Xanthocytophaga agilis: one gene and its partner. The protein of the gene in region 2 interacts with the protein of the main gene of each other region in a pairwise test. Links are inferred from orthologs where the notes say so. Each region holds a gene or a part of one and is shown on either strand. Other genes may lie near its edges.

Region 1 (11,710 bases), on a different replicon or contig from region 2:
TGGCTACTATTCTACAGGAAGCGCAAAACCGTAATTACCAGAGATGGCCAATCTTAAAAGAATATGTATGGCCTAATGCTGTCATTCCCGGTAGCTATCAGGGAGAGGTAGATTATCTGAAAACCTGGCTGACTACCCGACTAGCATGGCTAGACTATGCAATTCCAGGGGTATGTGATGCACTTGCAACTGAAAATGAAAATAAGTCAAGTCAGGTCTATCTCTATCCTAATCCATCATCTGGTGATGTATATATCCAATTTGATCACCTCACTGAAAACACACCTATTACAGCAGAAGTATATAATATGTTGGGACAAAAAATTGCTACTCAGTCTTTTAAATGGACAAACACTCCCAAATTACTACCTGCTTCACAATTGTCGCCAGGAATACTGCTTATAAAACTGTATATAAGAGATACACTTATTTCTACTAAAAAGGTCATTAGAAGCAATTAAAGGAACTATTTTTTACAAGAACCTTCTTTAATTATGTAGACTCTAATTTTGTAGAAAAACTATCTATGTAAATTATGATAGGGAGATAGTCTTACTTGCATCATTTTACTATTATCCTACATAATTATTTAGAGTATACCTACTATTTATACTTTTACAAATTTGCTGCCTTTTATATATGAAAATAGTATCTGCAACTCAAATACGTGAAATAGATGAGTATACGATAAACCATGAACCTGTTACTTCCATTGATCTTATGGAACGGGCAGCCACTGCGTTCTCTAGCTGGTTTATGCAGCATTATTCCAATATAAAGAGAATTAAAATTGTATGCGGACCAGGTAATAATGGTGGAGATGGCCTGGTAATTGCAAGAATCTTATATTCTTATGGTTACAAAGTTGAGGTGTATACTATCTTGCCTACAGCAAAAACATCCAAAGATTTTGATATCAATCTCCAGCGCTTATCCTCTTTAATCTCTGAACAAAGGATCACACCCAACTCAAAGCTTCCTCAATTTCACACTGAAGATATTTTGATTGATGCGTTATTTGGTTCGGGGTTAAATCGTCCATTAGCTGGTCTGGCGGCCGATATAGTACAGGCTATGAACCAAGCCAAAACCATTATCGCTGTCGATATTCCTTCAGGTCTCTTTACAGATACAAATAACTCAAAAGAAGATGTTATTATAAAAGCCACTCAAACCATTGCCTTCCAACTTCCTAAACTTGCATTTATGCTTCCACAAAATGCCGATTTCATAGGAGATTGGCATCTGGTAGATATTGGCTTACATCCTACTGCTATCGCTCAAGCTAGCACAAACTATTTTTATACACATACAAGGAAAGCAATTACATACCTGAAAAAACGATCAAAGTTTTCACATAAGGGAACCAATGGCCACGCATTATTGATAGCAGGCAGCTATGGGATGATGGGAGCAGCAATCCTTTCTGCACGAGCCTGTTTACGTAGCGGAGTGGGTAAATTAACTCTCCATGCACCTAAACATGCAAATGACCTGGTACAATCCAACATACCAGAAGCTTTGTTTTCGGCAGATGACAATAAGTATCTATCTACAACCGAATGGACAGAAGACCAACTCAAAAGCTATTCTGCGATAGGTCTCGGTCCCGGACTTAGTATTGATACGAAGATTCTTTCCTTAATCCATTCTATTATAGAACATGGCAGTTCCATTCCATTAATTATAGACGCAGATGGAATTAACAATTTATCTACTCCTGAAGGTAGAGACCTACTAGACAAACTACCTGAAAATACAATCATTACCCCCCACCCCAAGGAATTTCAGAAATTATTAAATCGTTCATGGCAGAATGATTATGAAAAGTTAGATCTGCTACGAGAGTTTTCTGTAAAATATCAGGTTATTGTGTGTTTAAAAGGTGCACATACAGCAGTAGCTCTACCAGATGGTAGCATTCACTTTAACTCAACTGGGAATCCAGGTATGGCAACAGGAGGGTCTGGAGATGTGCTTACAGGGATAATTACGGCTCTTCTAGCCCAAAAGTATAACCCTGCACATGCAGCAATCTTTGGCGTATATCTTCATGGATTAGCAGGAGATATAGCAGTAAAAGAGAAAAGTATATATAGTATGGTTGCATCTGATTTGACTGACAATCTGCCAAAAGCTTTTTTGGAGATTACAGCGTTGCAGACCCAAAACTCATAACTGCTTCGATTCTACTTTCGGCTGTTTTCTGGCTGTCCTGATCAATGCCGCAATTCCAATTACTGTCCAGATTATATTTACCACCGCAGAGGGAATAGCCTTATGATATAAAGTAAGAATGATTAAGCCTGCACTACCTATAATGTTTAACCATTTGTATAGAGTAGATTGGGCATCTATTTTACCACTCATATTTAAAAAGTAAGCTGTTACTACTAATACAGAACCTATCCAACCGACAGTTTCTACCACGATATCTGTTGTGGTCATTTGTTAAAATCGTTAAAAAATGAATCTATTCCAGTCTAAAATTGTAAATTATCAGGAAGATCATGTTTTTTAATTACAATAGAAATTATTTTTTATACTGAATGCAACCATTTCAACTATTTAAGAGTCTTGGAGAAAGCAGATACTGAATAATCCGTCTGTAGCTATGAAATCGATCTTTTGATTTACCACTTTTACCACATTACTCCCAACCAGACTGAATGTTATTCAGTGAAGACGAACTTATAGAAGGCTGTATAAGAGGAGATAGAACCCAACAGCGACGCCTCTACGAACTTTTCTCCAAAAGAATGTTTGTAGTGTGCTTGCGCTATGCAAAAAGCCGACTGGAAGCAGAAGATGTATTACAGGAATCGTTTATTAAAGTTTTTGAGAAAATAAAAGATTTTCGGAGAGATTGTCCTCTTGAGGGATGGATCAAACGTATTGTTATCAATACAGCATTGAATCAGAATCGTAGTAAATTATACATGTTTCCAGCAGTAGATATAGATGATATACATGAAGCAGAAGATAGTCATTCATCCCTTTCAGATCTGAGTTTCCAGGAATTACTGGAGATGGTGCAACAGCTGGCACCACGTTATCAGGTCATTTTTAACCTGTATGCCATTGAAGGTTATCAACATAATGAAATTGGCACTATGCTGGGTATTAGCGAAGGCACTTCCAAGTCGCAATATGCACGTGCTAGAGCTATACTCCGCCAAATGATAGAAGATAAACAACAAATAAAATATGAACGCTTCCGAAAAGAATAGCTTTGAAGAGCAGTGGAGAGACGCGTTTGAAAACGCTGAGTTACCCCCAGATCCAATGATCTGGTCAAATATTGAAACAAAACTGGCAGATGCAGAAAGAGATAAATATAAAAGAAAGCTATATTTATTTAAGCTGCGAGTCGCTGCTGCCGTAGCATTACTGGTATTGGCAACTGGTATATGGACCATCCAGCAGTCCATGAAAGGGAATAGTATTGCCATTGTAAATCATTATGAGAAAGAAATCCATAGTTCTGGCCCTGACAAAGGAGTATCCATATCTTCTGGAGACAAAACTTTCAATACAGATTCTACGCGATCTGCTATTTCTAATGTGTCTGCCTCTAATACAGCCAGTAATACTTTATCTCAGCATTCGTCAACCCCTGTCCTTCAACCAGCTACAAAAACAGAATCATCTTCCAATACAGTCAGAAACAACTCAGAAAGTGGAAAGACCAGTTCAACTCAGTTTGTAGAAAAACAGGATCAACTTTCCTATGAATCAACAAAATCAGGTACTAAGACATCAGCTATTAAGACAGATGCACAAACAACATCTATAGGCAAAGCACCACAAAATCAGGAAACATCTATTGTTACAAATGGTAAATTATTATCGGATAAACAAAAGAAAAGTTTACAGACAACGAATGTGGAAGATAATGTTGCTTATTACGAAGCTTCACCAACAAAGAAAAACACACTCAAAAATACCGGAAAAAATGTTGAGAGTTCATCAATAGTAGATCAAAACCTTAACCCAGCTAGTGAAAATTATATATCAGCAATTCATTCCCAATCAAATAATTATCAAGCAAATAATTATATAGTAGCTGTTGAACCTATCTCAGGAAAGTCTGTTCATACGCAAATGGCAAAAGCTGTAGTGAAAGATATTCGCTGGAAACTTAATCAGGATTTCTGGGATCAGTTGACAGCACAGGATCTGGCAGCACAGCAAAAGAAACAAATGCACAGAGCACGTTGGAGATTAGATGGTGGTGCAACTCCAGGAAGCTTTAATCCAAATTTTAACTCAACCAGTTATTCTGCAATGAATAGTTATGCTGATCAAGCACTTACTCCGACAACAGTAGGAAAAACCAATGCTGTTAGCCCATCAAGTAAGGACATAGGTAGCATGACACATTCGGGTACTTTTTATGCAACAGGTTTACAAACAGAGTTTGCACTATCAGAAAGGTTTTCCATCCTAGGAGGAGTTCAGTATACTTATAGTAAGTCTCAGATAGATGTGACTCAGTATACCGCATTTAGTAATAGTTCTGCTATTCAGCCCGACTTTTATGAATTATTTGGGGCTTCATCAAGAAGTACACCTACTAATACACTGGCCCAAAATAATATATCTTATAGGACGTCTCTAAACACCAATGAAGTACAAAGTCTGGATAATACCTATCATTATATTGGATTTCCAATGCGAGTTCTTTACAAAGTACTCAATCGAAAAGTAAAAGCCAGTATAGGTGCAGGAGTGTCTACAGACCTATTTCTGAAGAGCCAGATTAGTAGTTCTGAAAACAATATAGAAACACTCGAATTCAATCGTTCACAGAATTCATTCTATAAGAGTACAATTTTTAGTGGATTGTTAAGTGTAAAGCTGGATTATGCCATTGACAATAAATACAGTATTTATCTTGAACCCAGCTTCCGCAGAACATTATCATCTTCAACTACCTCATCTACTTTGAGTAGTTTTCCTGGATGGTGGGGAGTAGGAACAGGTATAATGTATAGATTTTAACAGAAGGCAACCAAAAGGTTGCTTTTTCAATATAATTCATATTTTTAACTAGCCAATCTACCACAAATACATTGCCATATAGATGAAAAGAATTTTACTCTGCATTTTGACTAACATACTGCTTTTTAGCTGTGACAATCAGGAGCAGATACATCCAATCATCATTGACCCTGTCACCCCAATCCATCTTGGAACGGAAACACTAACAACTGGTACATATCTTGGTTTCACTATAGGTGATTCTCCCCAAACAACTTATACAAAGACTCAAGCACTAATCACTAGCAAAGGGTTAAATAATTTATCTATTACCCACTCTATTTATACAGATCTGCCTTTGGTAAAAAACACATTATCATTATATACATCTATCTTTTTGGATGAAGAAAAAGGAACAGATTCTGGAGTACAAATTTATTTTGAGAATAATACGGTTAAAAGCATATACTTAAATAGTGGTAAAAAACTAAACAGATGGCCTAATTCTTTTCCTCAAGTATCTATCCAGCTTGGTGAATCTGTAGATAATCTCTATTCAAAACTTGAAAGAATAGCTGCTAACTCTGTCTATAGGAAGAAGTTCGAACGAATCAGTCTTTTTTTCAAGGATATTAACAAGGTATATGACTCCAATATGGGAATGTCTCCACAATGGTACTTCGGGTATAGCTATGATATAAACAAGACAGAACGTGTTCAGCTTAATTTTCAGGATCAGAAATTAGTATCTATTCATGTTGAACGTTATCAGGCCAGGTAATCTCACCCCTATCTTGGCTCTCTTACATTGAGCATAGATTTTTACGTATACTTGTTATATTAAAGTTATACTATTGTCAAATAAGACGATCCTATGCATAAGCTTAAAAATACAGATACAAAACCTCCTCAAGAAACTGATAAAGAAGCATGTAAACTCAAAACAGGAGAATTGCAGGAACAATTACGGGAAAAGCAAAAGATCCTTTATGCACAGGGAGAATATAGTATTTTAGTTATTCTTCAGGGATTAGACGCATCAGGAAAGGACGGCGTTCTCAATGATGTATTCAGTGGGTTAAATCTATTAGGAGTACAGGTTGCAGCCTTTAAAGCTCCTACAGAAGAAGAATCCCGGCACGATTTTTTATGGCGCATCCATCAGAAAGTACCAGGTAAAGGTATAATTGGCATTTTTAATCGTTCACATTATGAAGATGTTCTGGTGCCTCGGGTAGAAAAATGGATAGATGACAAAACAATAAAGAAACGCTTCAAACACATCAACGACTTTGAATCGTTACTTATTGAGAACAATACAGTTATTCTCAAATTCTACCTGCATGTTTCTGCAGAAGAACAAAAGGAACGGTTAACAGAACGAATGGAAAATCGCACCAAGTTCTGGAAACATAATGACAATGACTGGCAGGTTGCAACAAAAAGAGACATATATTTGGATGCATACGAAGATATTTTTGAACACTGCTCGAAGGCTGCAGACTGGCACATTGTTCCGGCAGATAAGAACTGGTACAAAAACCATATAATAGCCAAAGCAACATTAAAGGCACTGGAACAACTACCCTTGAAATATCCAGACTTAAAATAGTAGATACAACCTGACTAGTTGTTTCAACAATATTTTCACATCCATTATCTCATGTTAGAAGATAGTAAGCATGGGATAATATTTATCCCCTTATGAAAAAGCTAGTATTGTTTATATTCATGTGCATTAGCCTATGTCAATTCAGTAAAGCACAACAAAAGCGTACTCAAGAAGTCCTCTATTTAAAAAATGGTAGCATTATTCGAAATGCAAAATCCTTACAGTACCTGGATTCTCTAATAGAAATCCATACAACAGAAGGCTCAATATTCCGGTTTGAACTCAGTGATCTGGACAGTATCGCCCGTGAACCTGTCCGAGTTAAGTTTCGTACACATGGATACTTCCTTGCTGTTGAAGCTGGGTTCCTTTCCGGACATAGTACAAATACAACCACAACGATAGAGAAACGGAATAATGATGCGTCACTCCAGATTGTCTCAGGCTATCAATGGAATTCTCATTGGGCTACTGGTATAGGAGCAGCAATGGATATCTATCAGACAGGCACAATCTTACCCCTATTTCTGCGAAGTATGTACACTCCTCTCACTAACCGGCTAACCCCTCTTATCTCTTTTGATATAGGTTATGGACTCTATACAAGAGTTTTCAATGGCAGCCCCACTAATGGTCAACTTTCTCAGGGCGGTTTATTTATAAATCCGGCAGTTGGCTTTATTGCCAGGTCAGAGAAAAGAACAGCATTTTCCTTTGCAATAGGTTATCGCCGACAACATGTATATCAAAGCTTTGTAAATGAGGAGACTACCTCTTCCAAAAATATTATTCTGCATCGTATGTCTATTCGAGTAGGCTTATCCTTTTGATACTTTCCCAAAATAATGCGTTTACATTTTATATTTTGATCTTACTAATGTACTAAAAGGCTCGCCTATCGGTGGGCCTTTCTATTTGGATTTTGTCCAACTTTATGTTATATACAACAGCATATAAAACAGACATTTTTTAATAAACTGTTTTATAATTCTTTTATCTATTCATACTTACTATGAAAAGCCTACTTTCTCTTACGACCTGTAGTATTTTACTTTCCATCTTTGGACTACAAAGCCTATATGCACAATACAATTACGCAGAAGGCTTGCAAAAAACATTGCTTTTTTATGAAGCTCAGCGTTCAGGAAAGATGCCCGCCAACAATCGCCTTAGTTGGCGAGGCGATTCTCATTTACGTGATGGAAAGGATGTAGGTATTGATCTGACAGGAGGCTGGTACGATGCAGGAGATTCGCCTAAGTGGAATGCAACTATGTCATTTGCAGCCTCTACTCTGGCATGGAGTGCGCTGGAATACCCCAAAGGATATCAACAATCAGGTCAAATCTCCTATTTGCTAAATAATTTAAAATGGGTAGGCGACTATTTTATTAAATGTCTTCGATTTAAAACCATTAATGATCTGCCTACATATCGGGTTTTTGTCGAAGTAGGTAATGTAGACGAAGAACATAAATCATGGGTTGCGAACGAAGTTATGCAGGCATTATATCCTAATCGTCCCTCCTTTTATGCAGATAAAGATGCTCCTGCAACCAGTATAGTAGCTGCAATGGCAGCTTCTCAGGCAGTATCTTCCATTGTTTTTCGAACTAATGGAAATACTCAATATGCAGATGCTCTACTATTAAATGCACAAAAATTATACGAATTTGCTACTACCTATCAAGGAAATGGAACCGTTAAAAATGCAAGAGGAGAAATTGTAAAACATACAGAGAACTATGATGAGAATCGCTTTGAGGATCAAGTTTGTCTGGCAGCAATCTGGTTATATCGTGCCACCAAATCCTTACAACCAGAGGCTTCTGCTCAATATCTGAAACAGGCGGAAAAACTAGCTGGTGGATTTGCAAATCGGGTACCAGAAGCTTATTATAGTTATAGTACATATGAAATCCCTTGCTTCATACTACTTTCTGAAGAATTTCCAGATAATATTTTGTATAAGCAAAAGACAGAAGCTGCCCTGGATCGTTTTGTTAATCTCCCTAAAAGTCCGGGCGGACTAGCAAAAATAGGATATGAATGGGGTACTCTCCGACATGCAAACAATACAGCATGGTTATTTTTTGTGTATGCAGATCACTTAGCGGAAGGTGCACGCAAAACTAAATATGAACAATGGGCTAAAAGTCAGCTAGATTACTCTTTGGGCAGCAACCCTCAAAACAGAAGTTATCTTTTGGGTTTCCAGCCAGCAGGTAAAACGGTTGTTAATACTCCCCATCATGGCACAGCACATGCACCCTGGGCAGGTTGGGAACACCTGAATAAGGAGAAACCGGAATTTCGGTATCAACCACGTCATATTTTATATGGAGGTTTATTAGGGGGACCAAACTGGAACGATGAATTCAAAGCAGAGGTTGGAAATGCAGCACAAACTGAAGTTGCCTTGGACTTTAATGCAGGTATTACAGCCAATATGGCTCGTATGACATCTGTAATTGGAGGTAAACCACTTCCTAATTTCCCACCCAAAGAAAAACCAGATGATGAATATTTTGTTGAAGCATCTATTGCAGACACGGATAATGAATCTGTAGAGATAAAGGCATGGTTGAATAACCGTTCTGCTTTTCCTGCAAAAGTATCATCTAACCTTTCCTTCAGGTATTATTTTCAGGCAGAACCCGGTACTCAAATACAGGCAGAAATTGTAAATGGTAAAGGTGCAGCCATATCCCAGCCAACTCTCTACCAAGGAAGTATATATTTTGTGACAGTTACCTTCCCCAATATACCTATTTTTCCGGGAGGCCTTGATCCCAATAACGGATGGACGCCATTTTATCGAAAAGAAGTTGTTTTTCGTCTGAAGAGCTCCGGCAGCTGGAATAATGCAAACGACTGGTCATTCAAAGGAATTACCACCCAGGGAAAATCTCCTGTAAAAGTAAATCAGATCAGTGTATGGGAGGGTAAAAAGAAACTAGGTGGTATTGATCCACCAAAAGGATAAGTATTCTCTTTATAATTTATCAATATTTCAAACTAACAGAATTAATCCTTAATCTTCAGTAAGAGATGTGGTATCTTTTACTGAAGATTTTTTGTTTGCGCATAGTTCACGGCATGGCTCCTCAATGGGGCTGACTCGGTTGCCTGGCCACGAAAGATCATTTTGATCAGAACTCACGGCAATTTTGTGTTTGACCTGAACTCCAGTCAATTTTTCTCTTGCGCATAGTTCACAGCAAAACTTTTGTTTGCGTATAACTCACGGCAAAACTTTTTTTGAGCGGAATTCACTACAAACTACGGAGATACCATAAAGAACATCCTATCAACAACGAAATATGCGTCTCAAACCTATTGGTGTGAATCCACTACCATCTCCTGGGTAGACAAGTCGTTAACTGAACTTTGGGATGATATACTATTATCTTCTCCCCTACTTTTGCCATGTATTTAAAGTCATAGCCTAACTTCATTGGTTCATAGCCTCAAATAGTGTATAGAAACCAGCATTGATATAGGAACGTCACATGAGATAGATGTATTTTTGGCTATAATCAAAAATGCTATTGGAATATTTCAAAACACACAGCACTAATAGAATATTAAACTATATAATCCCAAATTACTGGAATTAAATTTTGAGTATACTATGAAATAATATAATATTGGTTACCACTTGATACAACAAACCAAAGATCATTTTTACCTTTCCACCTATGACCACATTTACACGCCGTAATTTTATACAGAAGGTTGCCGCTATTACAGGGTCTGGATACACTGCAATGGTTGCCCTTGACATGATCCCTGCAGCACCAGCAAAACCACTATCATTACAAGGGCAAGCCGGAAAAAAAGTAATCATATTGGGCGCAGGTATGGCAGGGCTGGCATCTGCCTATCAATTAACCAAACTTGGTTATGATTGTACCATTCTTGAAGCTCGCGGACGAGCAGGAGGACGCGTATGGACAATCCGGCCAGGTGCGAAAGAAACAGAACTGAACGGAGCATTACAAACCTGTCGATTTGATGAAGGACAATTCTACAATGCAGGTGCCATGCGTATTCCACACCATCATACATCTGTGATTCAATATTGCCGGGAATTAGGTGTGCCAATGGAAAACTTCCCTAATACCAATGAAGGAGCCTATTATTATAGTGAAGGCAAAGGTCCTTACTCCAATAAACGCATTCGACAACGGGAAATTCACAATGATATACGAGGATATACGTCAGAAATGCTGGCAAAAGTGATGGATCAAAGTTCACTGGATACACCCCTCACCAAAGAAGACAAAGAGAAAATTATCGAATATCTGATGGCAGAAGGAGCATTGGATAAAAGTAAATTATACAAAGGATCACCTCGTCGCGGTTTTGATGTTCCTCCCGGGGCATATAGTCAGGCAGGTAAACCCGCCCCTCTTCCTTCGTTAGTAGACCTTCTTCAGTCAGGTTTTTATGATCCCTATTTTTACAACATTCCGGAATACACATATGAGCAACAAAATACTATGCTTATGGTCTCCGGAGGAACAGATAAACTTACAGAAGCATTTACAAAACAGTTAGGCAAGAAAATCACCTACAATGCAGAAGTCACCAAGATATATAAAACAGAAAATGGGGCAAAAGTATCTTACAAAGATACAACCAAAGGCTCTGTACATGAAATCACAGGTGATTTCTGTATCTGCACTATTCCATTACCTGTTTTGAGCAGCATTGAACACAACTTTTCTTCCAATATCTCCCGTGCCATTGATCTAATACCACATAACAGTGCCTGTAAAATAGGACTACAGTTCAAACGAAGATTCTGGGAAGAAGATGATAATATATTTGGAGGAATTAGTCGTACCAATATGGATATTACTCAAATTGTATATCCTAGTACAGGCTATTTTTCTAAAAAAGGAGTGGTTATCGGCTACTATAATTACGGATCTACAGCGGAACGCATTGGCAATCTATCTCTGGCAGATCGTGAAAAACTGGCATTAGAACAAGGCAGTAAGATACATCCACAATACAAAACAGAGTTTGAAAGTTCGTTTTCTGTGGCCTGGCAGAAGGTACGTTACAGTCAGGCTGGCTGGGCTATGTATCCACAGGACGTACGTG
Region 2 (11,581 bases):
TTTCATACTGTGTGGCTCCTGATACAGCCAGAACCTGTAATGTTTGATTCAAACTATTGAGATATATCTCACCACCTACCACATTAGATGTACTAGTAACTAGTTCAAGATAAGTTTCAAGTGGACTAACAGTTGTAAACGTATAGATATTTGGATTTGAATCATCTCCATCATAATTGCTATAGTATCCTACTACTCCACCATTTAAGCTTACTTCTGTGGAGATACGAATCTTGTAAGTAATTCCCGCTGTCAACACTCCATTTGGAATGCTGAAGGATGGACTTGCCGAACTCGCATAGTAGTAGCCTGTTCTGGTAGACCAGTCTCCTGTGCCACCAACAGGTACGATCTCAATCTGATAATTTGTAATAGCACCACAGTCTCCCTGATATGGGGCAAATGTAATTGTAGGAGTCACAGAAACCCCTGTCGCTCCATCTAGCGGAGTGGATAATGTTGGTGTTAAAGTACCTCCAATACCTCCGGTGCTAAAATCAAATAATGTTGCAGATCCTGTGATAGCTGTAAAGCTGCCTCCTGTACCTGTACCTGCAGTCAAACGCATTTCATAATTTGTATTCGCAAGTAATTGCGTATTAGTAAATGAGAATGTGTAATCAGAACCACTAGCTGTACTATAGAAAGCTGTTCCGAAAGAACCGGAAGGCTTTTGTCTGTACTCTACTTTTATGGTAGTTGCTCCCGGGTAAGCATTTACAATCACAGGGAATCCACAAGGATTTAATCCAGTTAACGAAAGTGGACTTTGAATAGAAACTCCAGGTGTTGCAGAAACAGTGAAAGTATTAGTATCACTGAATGTACCATTTGCTGTATTATACGTAACCCGGGCACGATAGGTATTTCCTGCTGTTAGGAAAGAAGGAACAGTCCAATTATAAGTAGCAGTTGTATAATTCTGAGAAGCAACTACTGTATTTCCAACTGTTCCATCCAGGATTTCATACAATACAGAGTTTAATGTACAACCTGCAAATGGAGATTGAATTATAATAGTAGGTGTCACAGTATTAACTGTTACTCCATCTGCTGGCGAGGTAATTACAGGTGTGTTAGCCGCTTCACTGGATTGATTAACTCCTGTAAACCAATCGTTATATACTTGTCCAATCAACGTACCTGTATTATTAGCCCCTGTCCGGGTTGTTAATTCAACCAGATAGTGTGCATTATCTGCAAATAATGAACGGAGCAACGTTATATTAAAAGGTGTAGTCGCAGCATTACCATCTGCAAAGTTATATGTTTGTTGAAAGATAGTAGGTCCAGGCCCTATTGGGAACACTTTGAATACTAAGCTTCTTGCGGATGTGCTGTTCGCATTCACATTAGCAACAACATCTGAACATAAATCCAGCGTTGCCTCATCAGCTGGTGAAATGAGTAAAGGGTCTGCAATAACAAGAGATTCTGTCGTGAAGCTGATGACTTTTTCTCCTACAGTTGTTCCACTTATTTGGAAGGTAACACGTACATAATATTGTGTGCCAAATTCTAATGTAGCTGGAGTCCAGCTAAACGCTCCATTACCACTTCCCTGTAAACTGGTTTGTTTGGATGATCCACCAAAGGCTGGATCTGTATCCACTTCTATAATTCTTGATGTCAATGTTCCACAACCTGTATACGCAGCAACTGCGATAGATGGGGTTCTTGATACATCTGTTGCACCATCTAATGGAGAAGTAATAACTGGTATAGAGGAAGGTGGTTTTACTCCTGTTGTAAACGTAGAAGTTGTAGTTCCTATTAGTTCACCATTGATATCAACGCTGTACACCTCTATAGTATATGGCGTGCTAGCGGCTAATAATGCGGTATCTATTGCTGGCAATGCATAATTTGTTGTAGCTGTTGTTGCGTTGGCAAAAGTCGGATTTATACCATCTGCATCACTATCTACAACCGGACTGCTTGGATCTGAGGTTGGATAGACAAGGTATAGAAGTGTACGCGCTCCCTGATAATTGGCATTAACAGTAATTGTAAGGTTCTGACAAAGGTCAAAAGATGCTCCATTGGCAGGAGAAATAATTTGAGGATTTTGTAAAGCAGGCTCTGTGATGGTAATTCTTGTAAGCGTGCTATTTAAAACAGTTGCATCAGAAGGTCCAAACCAACCTGCTGTTGCTGTTGATGTCTGAACTCTTACATAATATACTTGGGAAGTAGAAGGATCAAGATCAGCATAAGATTGTAAAAGATTCCACAAAGGATAGGTGTATGTTGCAGTTGTAGAAGTAGTAGGTATAATAGTAGGAGAAAAATAACCTGCACCACTGACAGCTGCACTGGACAGAAGTAATGTTACACCATCGCTATCATAAAGCTGAACTCTAAGCCTTCTTATTCCTGTTCTAGGAGTTGTCCCTGCACTTAAACGTCCAGTCATTGTTTGTGTGTAGGGATTTATACCTGTTGCATTATTTGCTGGGGTTGTAATTGTTGGAGCTTGTCCGAGCACAGAAAAATCTGCTAGCAGCCCCCCCAAAACCATTAAGAGAAATAGTACACTTTTTTTCATAAAATATTGATTATTGAGACTTTCTGACTTTATGTAAAATCTTTAAATTAATCCTTCCCAAATAAGAAAAGGTAAGTCTGTATCACCTGATATTTCAATAAGATTTTCTTATATTAAAATCAGGCAAACAGGTTATATTTCAAAATGCAATAAATTGCACGGAAACCATCTTTCCAGTTTATCTTTTTCCCTTCTGCATAAGTACGTCCATAATAAGATATACCTACTTCATAAATGCGAACATTAGGGATACGAGCCACTTTTGCTGTTACTTCCGGCTCAAAACCAAACCGGTTTTCTTTCAGCTTAATTGCCTGAATCATATCTGTACGAAAGAGCTTATAGCATGTTTCCATATCTGTCAGGTTCAAGTTGGTAAACATATTGGATAAAAATGTCAGGAACTTGTTACCAATAGTATGCCAAAAGAATAAAATACGGTGTGGATTTCCGCCCATAAAGCGAGAACCAAATACTATGTCTGCAAATCCTTCCAGAACAGGTTGTAAAAGAATATTATATTCCCGCGGATCATACTCTAAATCCGCATCCTGAATAATTACATATTCACCGGTTGCTTTACTGATCCCTGTATGCAGGGCGGCTCCTTTGCCTTTGTTTACTTCGTGTTTAAAATACGTAATAGGTAGATCTGGATTTTCTCGTTGATAATTCAGAATAGACTCTTCTGTGTTATCTTTTGAACAGTCATTAATAATGATGACCTCTTTTTCAATGTTGTTGAGTAATTGTACCGCTTTGATTTTATTTAAAATGAAGTGAATAGTTCTCCCTTCATTATATGCCGGAATAACAATAGATAGTTTGGTAATGGTCGTTGTTTGCACAGAAAATAAGGTTTAATAAGCAAGAATGATGCTATTTATAGTCAAATTATGTAAAAGTAAATAATACTTTTGCAATTCTAGTGCATATTCCTTAAAAAAAGAATTGCACAAAAACAATACTCTTGTTTATTAGACTATTATGCAATGATATCTTTGTTCAATACAACCTTGTTATTTATTTCTATGGATTTTTACTATATATTTCAAAAACGTGCCTGACCTGAGAAAAATATATATAGTTTCCTATCTATTATATACGATAATAACTAAATTTTAGATTCACAGGTAGTAAGATACTGTTTCGCTTACTTACTAGACAGGAAGTTAATAGCATAGAAAATTAAGACGTATCTATCCATTATAAGACACCTGATACTAAATAAGCTACTATTTTCAGGATATATTTTATTTAGAAATAATAAGGAAACTCAAAAACAACTTTGTTTTATATATCAGTTTAGCCTACTATATTCATTGTAACAATTTTCAAGCATATCTCTGCTTACTGGACTTTTTATTCTACCCTGCACTGCCTACCTTTGCTCTTTCGCTTATTTTGTTTTCATACTAATTCTCTTTTCATTGAGCAAAGATCTTGTTTTTGGCATTCGGGCTGTGATTGAAACCATCCGGGCTGGTAAGGAAATAGACAAATTATTGGTACAGCGGGATCTGAGCACGGCCGGAAACCTGGCGGAATTACTACAGGCTGCGCATGAGTTTAATGTTCCTATATCTCGTGTACCTAAAGAGCGCCTGGACCGTGTTACTCGCAAAAATCATCAGGGCGTGATTGCATTTGTATCAGCTGTAAATTATGCTAAACTTCACAATGTCATCAGTGATGTATATGAGCGTGGGTTGGTGCCTTTGATCTTGATTTTGGACCGGGTAACTGATGTACGTAACTTTGGTGCTATAGCCCGTACTGCCGAGTGTGCTGGTGCGCATGCTATTGTTATTCCTGCTAAAGGAGCTGCCCAAATCAATGCGGATGCTGTCAAAACATCTTCAGGTGCACTGAATTTTATTCCGGTTTGTCGGGAAGAAAGTTTAGTAAGAACTGTCTCTTTTCTGCAAGAATCCGGATTACAGGTAATAGGATGTACAGAAAAAGCTGAAAAGTTATTATATGAAGTAGATCTTACTGTTCCTACAGCTATCATTATGGGATCAGAGGAAGATGGCATTACCAACGAACTGATTCGTAAAGTAGACACATTGGTCAAAATTCCTGAAGCTGGCCAAATTTCTTCTCTGAATGTTTCTGTTGCTGCCGGAGTAATGATTTATGAAGCAATACGTCAACGATTAAGATAGAAATTAGCAGAGCCAAGTAGTCTCCATGATCAGGAGACTATTTCATTACTAAGTGCATTTTAGCTTGTTGAGAGGCTCAAGCTGCAACTTGTCTGTGAAGAGGGTCCTGATTTAATAGATCTGCCATAGAATTATATAGTAAGGGCGCCTCAGACAACATTTCTGTTGGATTCTCAAAGAATGTTTCAACGGCTACCGCAAATAACTCGGCAACATTTGTACCTGCATATTTTCGCAACACAGATTCCTCTCCTGACTGTATCTTCCTATATTCCACTTTAGCCTGTAAAAAAAACTCCTGTACGTGTTCTGGTGCCAGGAAGTCCTCACCGTATTGACGGTTTTCGAGTAATAGTGCATGTGCCATTTCATGTAAGCCTACATTGAGGGCATCCGTTGGATAAAAATAGCCTTCCACAAAATGTTTCCATGATAATACGATGATCCCTCCTGCATTTACTTCGCCTACATGATAATCCCGGTTAAGCAGTGAATAATATTTGTCAGGATACAAAATAATCGTGTTAAAATGGGATAGATACACAGGTGAGAGACCAAATGTCAGTTGCACAGCACAGGCGGCTATCAATATTTTCATTTCCTCTGTGATTTCGAGTTTACCCCGTGAGATAAATTCTTTCTCTTGTAAAAATGTAGCTACCCTCAGATTAAATATTTGTTTCTTGTCAGGTGTCAGTTGTCGGTAGTACGCAAAGTTTTTCTCCAGAATAGTATCATTTAGAGAGAGTGTTTGTCTACTAACATGTTTCGTACGGACTTGTGTCCACCAGTAACCTCCAATTATCGCCACCAGCACACCAAAAATAATGGGTATCATAGAATCGGTATATTGTTAAAAAATGTTCATATAGTAAGCATCAAGCTGACTATATTTTTATGTAGATGCTGTAATCTAAAAAAAAGTAAGCGTGATACCATAAGTGGCATCACGCTTATCTGTAAGAATTCAGGAATTTCTTTATTTATTAGGATATCTTAACTGATTCCTCCAAACTGTCGCAGGAAGCGTATATCATTCTCACTAAATAAACGCAGATCCCGTACCTGATATAATAAGTTTGTAATCCGTTCGATGCCCATACCAAAAGCAAATCCGGTATATTTCTCAGCATCGATGCCACAGTTGGTAAGAACATTTGGATCAACCATACCTGAACCCAGAATTTCTACCCAACCTGTATGCTTACACATCTGGCAACCATCTCCTTTACAAATAAGACAGGATATATCCATTTCAGCACTTGGCTCTGTGAATGGGAAATAAGAAGCACGGAAACGCACCTTCACATCATTGCCAAACATCTCCTTCACGAAATAGTAAAGCGTATTTTTCAGATCTCGGAAACTAACATTGGTATCTATATAAAGACCTTCTACCTGATGAAAGAAGCAATGTGCTCTGGCTGAAATGGCTTCATTGCGATACACACGACCTGGCATAATAGCACGGATTGGCGGTTTTTGTTTTTCCATCAAACGCACTTGCACACCAGATGTATGTGTCCGTAATAGTAGGTCATCTGCTGGGTTATCTGTTTTCCGAATAAAAAACGTATCCTGCATTTCACGGGCAGGGTGATTTTCGGCAAAGTTCAAGGCGGCAAAGTTGTGCCAGTCATCTTCAATTTCAGGGCCATCCGCAACAGCAAATCCCATTCTGCCAAAAATCTCTATAATACGATTACGTACCAGCGTCAATGGATGTACAGACCCCAGTTCGTTTGGATATACAGGTAGTGTAAGATCAACAGGTGCTGCTTGTTGAGCGGATAAGCTTTGCTCTTCAATCCATGCCTGCTTTTCCTTAAACTTATTTTCAGCCAGATTCTTAAGTGTATTTAATTCTGCTCCCATTGCCCGGCGATCTTCTGCAGGAATGGTTTTCATGCCTTCAAACAATTCGGCAATTACACTTTTTCGGCTTATATAAGCCATCCGGAATTGTTCCAGTTGGTCTGCAGAATCAATTTGGGCGTCTTCGATCTGTTGTCGAATGTCCTTAATGCGGTCTAACATATAAAGTTTCGGATTTGACTATAATCAGGCTGATATCAAAAATAGTACAAACGGATGTGTCCATTAGTAGTATTTGTTTCGCAAAGATAATAGTCCGGGTATGAAATCGTATTCTTTCTATGCAAAAACCTGTAAATTATCCACAATAAACACCTATATGATTTACAAAAAACATTGTTTTTTATGGGATTATCTTTTTATTTTGCGTCCCTTTCTGTGTAAAAACAAAAGGTGACCCTATTTTTCGGGAAAGTATATTTTGCTAAATCAGAAATAACGTCTCATTATTTATTTTTAATCACCTATTTTAATTGTCAACGAATGGCAGTAATTGGTAAAATCAGAGAAAAAGCAGGCTGGGCAATCGGATTGATTGCTTTAGGATTAGGCCTTTTTATTGTCGGTGCCGACTTTTTTGGCCCCAAATCAAATCTGTTCAGTAATGATGCCGAAGTTGGAAAAATTGCGGGTCATGGCATTAGTGCTAAAGAATTTGAGGCTGAAGTGGAACAGATAAAAGCCACTATGGCAATGCAAGGGCAGAATCCAACAGAGCAACAACTGCAACAAATTCGTGAACAGGTATGGCAGGATATGATTTTCCGTTATGCATACCAGCCACAGTTTGAAAAACTGGGCATTGGCTTGTCTCCAGAAGAGCGGGATGATATGATTGCAGGAGATAACATTCATACCAGCATCAAACAAACTCAAGTATTCCAAAATGCATCAGGCCAGTTTGATAGGACTATGCTGGATCGTTACCTGGATTACATAGAGTCAGACTCTGCCCGTCCTCAGGATAAGCAATTATGGGAAAACTTTATCGTAAACCAACTGCCTCAAATGCGTATGCGTGAGAAGTATGACAATCTGTTACGTACTTCCTTATATGTTACACAGGCAGAAGCACAGCATGAGTATGAAGCACAAGTTGCCAAAGTTGATGCTAAATACATATATGTTCCTTATTATTCTATTCCTGATTCTACTATCAAGGTTTCTGATGATGAATTAAAAACGTATTTGAGTGCACATAAGAATCAGTACAAAGGAGATGAAACTCGCAGTCTTAAATATGTGACTTTCCCTATCATGCCTTCTGCTAAAGATAGCGCTGACCTGAAAAGTCAATTGGTGGATCTTGCTAAACAGCTGGCTGTTGCACCAAACGATTCATCTTTTGCTATTGCTGAATCAGAAATTGAAGTTCCAGGTAATGGTTCCTATCAGGTAATTGGGGCACTGCCTCAGGAAATTCAGAATACGATCTCTACCTTAATACCAGGTTCTATTAATGGGCCTTTTCAGGATGGTAACGAATACTACATCTTTAAATATGATGGAGCAAAAGATGATAGCATTCCTTCATTACGCGCCAGCCATATTTTATTTAATTTACCTAAAGGTGCCTCAGATTCAGTAAAAGCCCAAACTCGTAAACAAGCTGAAGATGTATTGAAACAAATCAAAGATGGAGCTAGTTTTGAAGCCCTAGCACAACAATATGGTTCTGATGGTACTGCGCAACGTGGAGGGGACTTGGGTTGGTTTTCTAAGAATGGGCAAATGGTAAAGGAGTTCGAAGGACCTATATTTAGCTTTAACGGATCTGGCTTGCTTCCAAACCTTGTCGAAACTGAGTATGGTTATCATATAGTGAAAGTAACTCAACCTAAGACATACAAGAAATACAAAGTTGCTGTTATCCGTAAGTCTATCGTACCTAGTGAGGCTACTCGAAATGAAGTATATCGTAAAGCCAGTGCAATCGGCAGTCAGGCTAAAGATATTGCTTCATTTGAAGAGGCTGTAAAGAAAGATCCTACTTTATCTGCTTACACTGCGGATCGTCTTCAGCCACAAGCTACCAGCATCAATACACTGGTTAATGCAAGATCTATTGTACAGTGGGCATTTAAAGATGATACAAAAGTAGGAACTGTTTCAACAGAATTGTTTGAACTGGATAATCCAAACCAGTATGTAATAGCTGTATTAACTGGTAAAAGTGAAAAAGGATCTCCTTCTGTAGACGCATATCGGGCTGAACTAACCAATAAGGTTCGTAATCAGAAAAAAGCAGAACAGATCATAAGCAAGTTGGGTGATCTATCTGGAACATTGGATGCTATTGCTCAGAAATATGGTGCACAAGCTCAGGTGTTGACAGGTACAGATATTACAATGGGATCTAATTCTTTACCAAGTGTGGGAATGGAACCTGCGGCCCTGGGTAAAGCATTTGGTTTGAAAGTTGGTCAGAAAAGTAAGGCTATCAAAGGTGAGAATGGTGTGATTGTAATGGAAGTTACTAAACAAACTCCTGCTCCTCAGATCGCAGATTATACACAATATAAGACGCAACTGAAACAAAATAAGAGCTTCTCTGTCACCTATCTGGCTGGTGAAGCTATCAAGGAAGATGCAGATATCGAAGATTTGAGATATAAATTCTATTAATAGCCTGTATTATCTACTATGATTTAAAACCTTGCTTCACCAGAAAGCAAGGTTTTTTTATTTCTACAGATATAGCTCAGAAATGTAGTTTATTAAAAAGCTTCTGTTTACTGAACAAATCATCGTATTTTTATGGAGAGTCAGATCTGTAAGGTCATACAAGGGTTAATCAAATTATTATATATTCACAATGAGACATTACCTTCTGCTTTGTATCAGCTTTTTATTTTCAATACCAACTTTGTTTGCCCAGAATGATAAATCCTTATTATGGGAGATATCAGGGAAAGGAATCACTAAGCCTTCCTATATTTTTGGAACAATACATATATTGTGTGCATCAGACCTGGTAATTACTAACAATCTTAAGATTGCCTTTAACAAGTCTGAACAACTTTATTTGGAATTGGATATGGATGATCCAGGTATGTTGCTTCAGATGATGCAACATATGACCATGAAAGATGGTATAACTCTAAAGTCATTGGTTTCAGAGGCAGATTACACTATCGTATCTACCTTCTTTCAGAAGAAAACAGGCATGTCAATAGATATGTTGGCTGGAACCAAGCCATTTTTTATTATGAGTTTGGTTTTGCCTTCTACCATGAGTTGTCAGACAGCCTCATGGGAAACTTCATTAATGTCACTGGCGCAGGAGCAAAAGATTGAGACATACGGACTGGAGACTTTACAAGATCAATTGGCAGTTATTGATCAGATCTCCTATAAAGATCAGGCTTCAATGCTACTAGAGACTTTGAAAGATACTATCCAATCACAAAAAGAAAATCAAAAACTTATAAACCTATACAAAGATCAGGATATAGATGGTATGCAGAAATCTATTGCAGAGGCATCTCAGGCAACCTCCAAGTATGAACGTATACTGCTAACAGACCGAAATAACCGATGGATACCACTTATTACCAAAATTGCCACAGAGAGGCCTACTTTTTTTGCTGTAGGTGCAGGACATCTGGGAGGAAAAAAAGGAGTGATACAACTATTGCGTAAAGCAGGCTACCAAATAAAACCTGTAAAGTTATAGTTAAAAAAGCTGCTAATTTTCTACTTAGTATGTGCAAATATCATTGAAAGTCAACACTTTTGTTTTTCATCACTTCAACCCTAACACCTATGAAATCAGTAAGTGCTTTTTTGACCTGTGCAGGTCTTTTCCTTCTATTACTATCAACTAATACAATTGCACAATCTGTGAAATTGACAAAGGTTTGGGAAACCGATACTACTGTCACTACTCCTGAATCAGTATTTTATGATAACAAGACAAATACCATTTATGTGTCTTGTATCAATGGGGGACCCGCTCCTGAAAATTCAAAAAGTTTTATTGCCAAGGTAAGTCCTGATGGCAAAGTCCTTCAGCGAATCACAGAAGGACTAAACTCAACCAAGGGATTGATTGTAAGTGGCAATAAAATTTATGTAACAGAGATATTTAAACTGGTAGAAATAGATCTGAAAACAGGGAAGGTTAGTAAGAAATACGATGTGCCAGAAGCAAAATTTTTGAATGATGTGACCGCTGATGAAAGTGGAATGGTGTACTTTACAGATATGCGAAACAATCGCATCTGGATGTTACACAATGGTATGATTATGAAGGTAAGCGAAGGCGGACCATTAAATAATCCAAATGGACTTTTGTATGAGAAAGGAAAGCTGCTGGTTGGAAATGGAGATGGAAAGATTTTGGCATATGATATAAAGACCAAGCAGTATACTACTCTTGCAGAAGGTATGGGTGGAATAGATGGATTGGTATCTGATGGAAAGAAGGGGTATTTTGCTTCTGAATGGCGTGGTAAAATCTGGCATGTGACACCTGATGGAAAAATTGAGCTACTGCATGATACAGTGGATCAAAAAATAAATACAGCTGACATCGACTATATCCCTTCTAAAAAGACTTTGCTGGTACCAACATTCTTTGTTAATAAAGTACTGGCATTTAAAGTAGATTGAATTAAATAGCTTAGTACTGTTAAAGATAACCTCTTCATTGTGGAGAGGTTATCTTTTTATAGATGGACAATCTTTTGTATCAATAGGGTTTGTTATATAAAGATCGTATTTTTGAGAAAAATTCTTCCTTCTTCTCAACAAACTCCCATTCCAATCGAATGCAGCGTCCTTTCATCGTCGGTATTACAGGTGGTAGCGGTTCCGGCAAGACATATTTTCTGAATAGCCTATTAAAATCCTTTTCCTCAGAGGAGATTTGTTTAATTTCTCAGGATAACTATTACCGACCATTAGAACAGCAACAACTGGATTCTAATGGCGTACAAAACTTTGATCTTCCTGAAGCCATCGATCATCAGCTCTTTGGCTATCATGT

What was found.
Region 1: the proteins of rlmB (region 2) and QNI22_RS06855 interact in binary tests that used the Escherichia coli proteins (3 or more experiments, as listed by UniProt). The link is inferred for Xanthocytophaga agilis from one-to-one orthologs.

Annotation. Positions count from the first base shown.
Region 1 is NZ_JASJOU010000002.1:41,921-53,630, forward strand. Bases 1-2,908 are described here. They hold QNI22_RS06855 (NAD(P)H-hydrate dehydratase), read left to right. Parts: upstream 1-639; coding sequence 640-2,178; downstream 2,179-2,908. Other genes in these bases: QNI22_RS06850 (CotH family protein), read left to right, coding at 1-461; QNI22_RS06860 (CBU_0592 family membrane protein), read right to left, coding at 2,173-2,448; QNI22_RS06865 (RNA polymerase sigma factor), read left to right, coding at 2,670-2,908. Outside these bases: more of QNI22_RS06865, read left to right, coding at 2,909-3,230; QNI22_RS06870 (hypothetical protein), read left to right, coding at 3,208-5,004; QNI22_RS06875 (hypothetical protein), read left to right, coding at 5,087-5,764; QNI22_RS06880 (PPK2 family polyphosphate kinase), read left to right, coding at 5,858-6,595; QNI22_RS06885 (hypothetical protein), read left to right, coding at 6,688-7,425; QNI22_RS06890 (glycoside hydrolase family 9 protein), read left to right, coding at 7,608-9,581; QNI22_RS06895 (flavin monoamine oxidase family protein), read left to right, coding at 10,297-11,710. UniProt on the Escherichia coli protein: Bifunctional enzyme that catalyzes the epimerization of the S- and R-forms of NAD(P)HX and the dehydration of the S-form of NAD(P)HX at the expense of ADP, which is converted to AMP.
Region 2 is NZ_JASJOU010000005.1:533,400-544,980, forward strand. Bases 3,069-5,847 are described here. They hold rlmB (23S rRNA (guanosine(2251)-2'-O)-methyltransferase RlmB), read left to right. Parts: upstream 3,069-3,978; coding sequence 3,979-4,716; downstream 4,717-5,847. Other genes in these bases: QNI22_RS17970 (glycosyltransferase family 2 protein), read right to left, coding at 3,069-3,396; QNI22_RS17980 (zinc-dependent peptidase), read right to left, coding at 4,793-5,554; pheS (phenylalanine--tRNA ligase subunit alpha), read right to left, coding at 5,713-5,847. In the rest of the region: QNI22_RS17965 (T9SS type A sorting domain-containing protein), read right to left, coding at 1-2,548; more of QNI22_RS17970, read right to left, coding at 2,668-3,068; more of pheS, read right to left, coding at 5,848-6,753; QNI22_RS17990 (peptidylprolyl isomerase), read left to right, coding at 7,075-9,216; QNI22_RS17995 (TraB/GumN family protein), read left to right, coding at 9,407-10,267; QNI22_RS18000 (SMP-30/gluconolactonase/LRE family protein), read left to right, coding at 10,357-11,205; QNI22_RS18005 (uridine kinase family protein), read left to right, coding at 11,364-11,581. UniProt on the Escherichia coli protein: Specifically methylates the ribose of guanosine 2251 in 23S rRNA.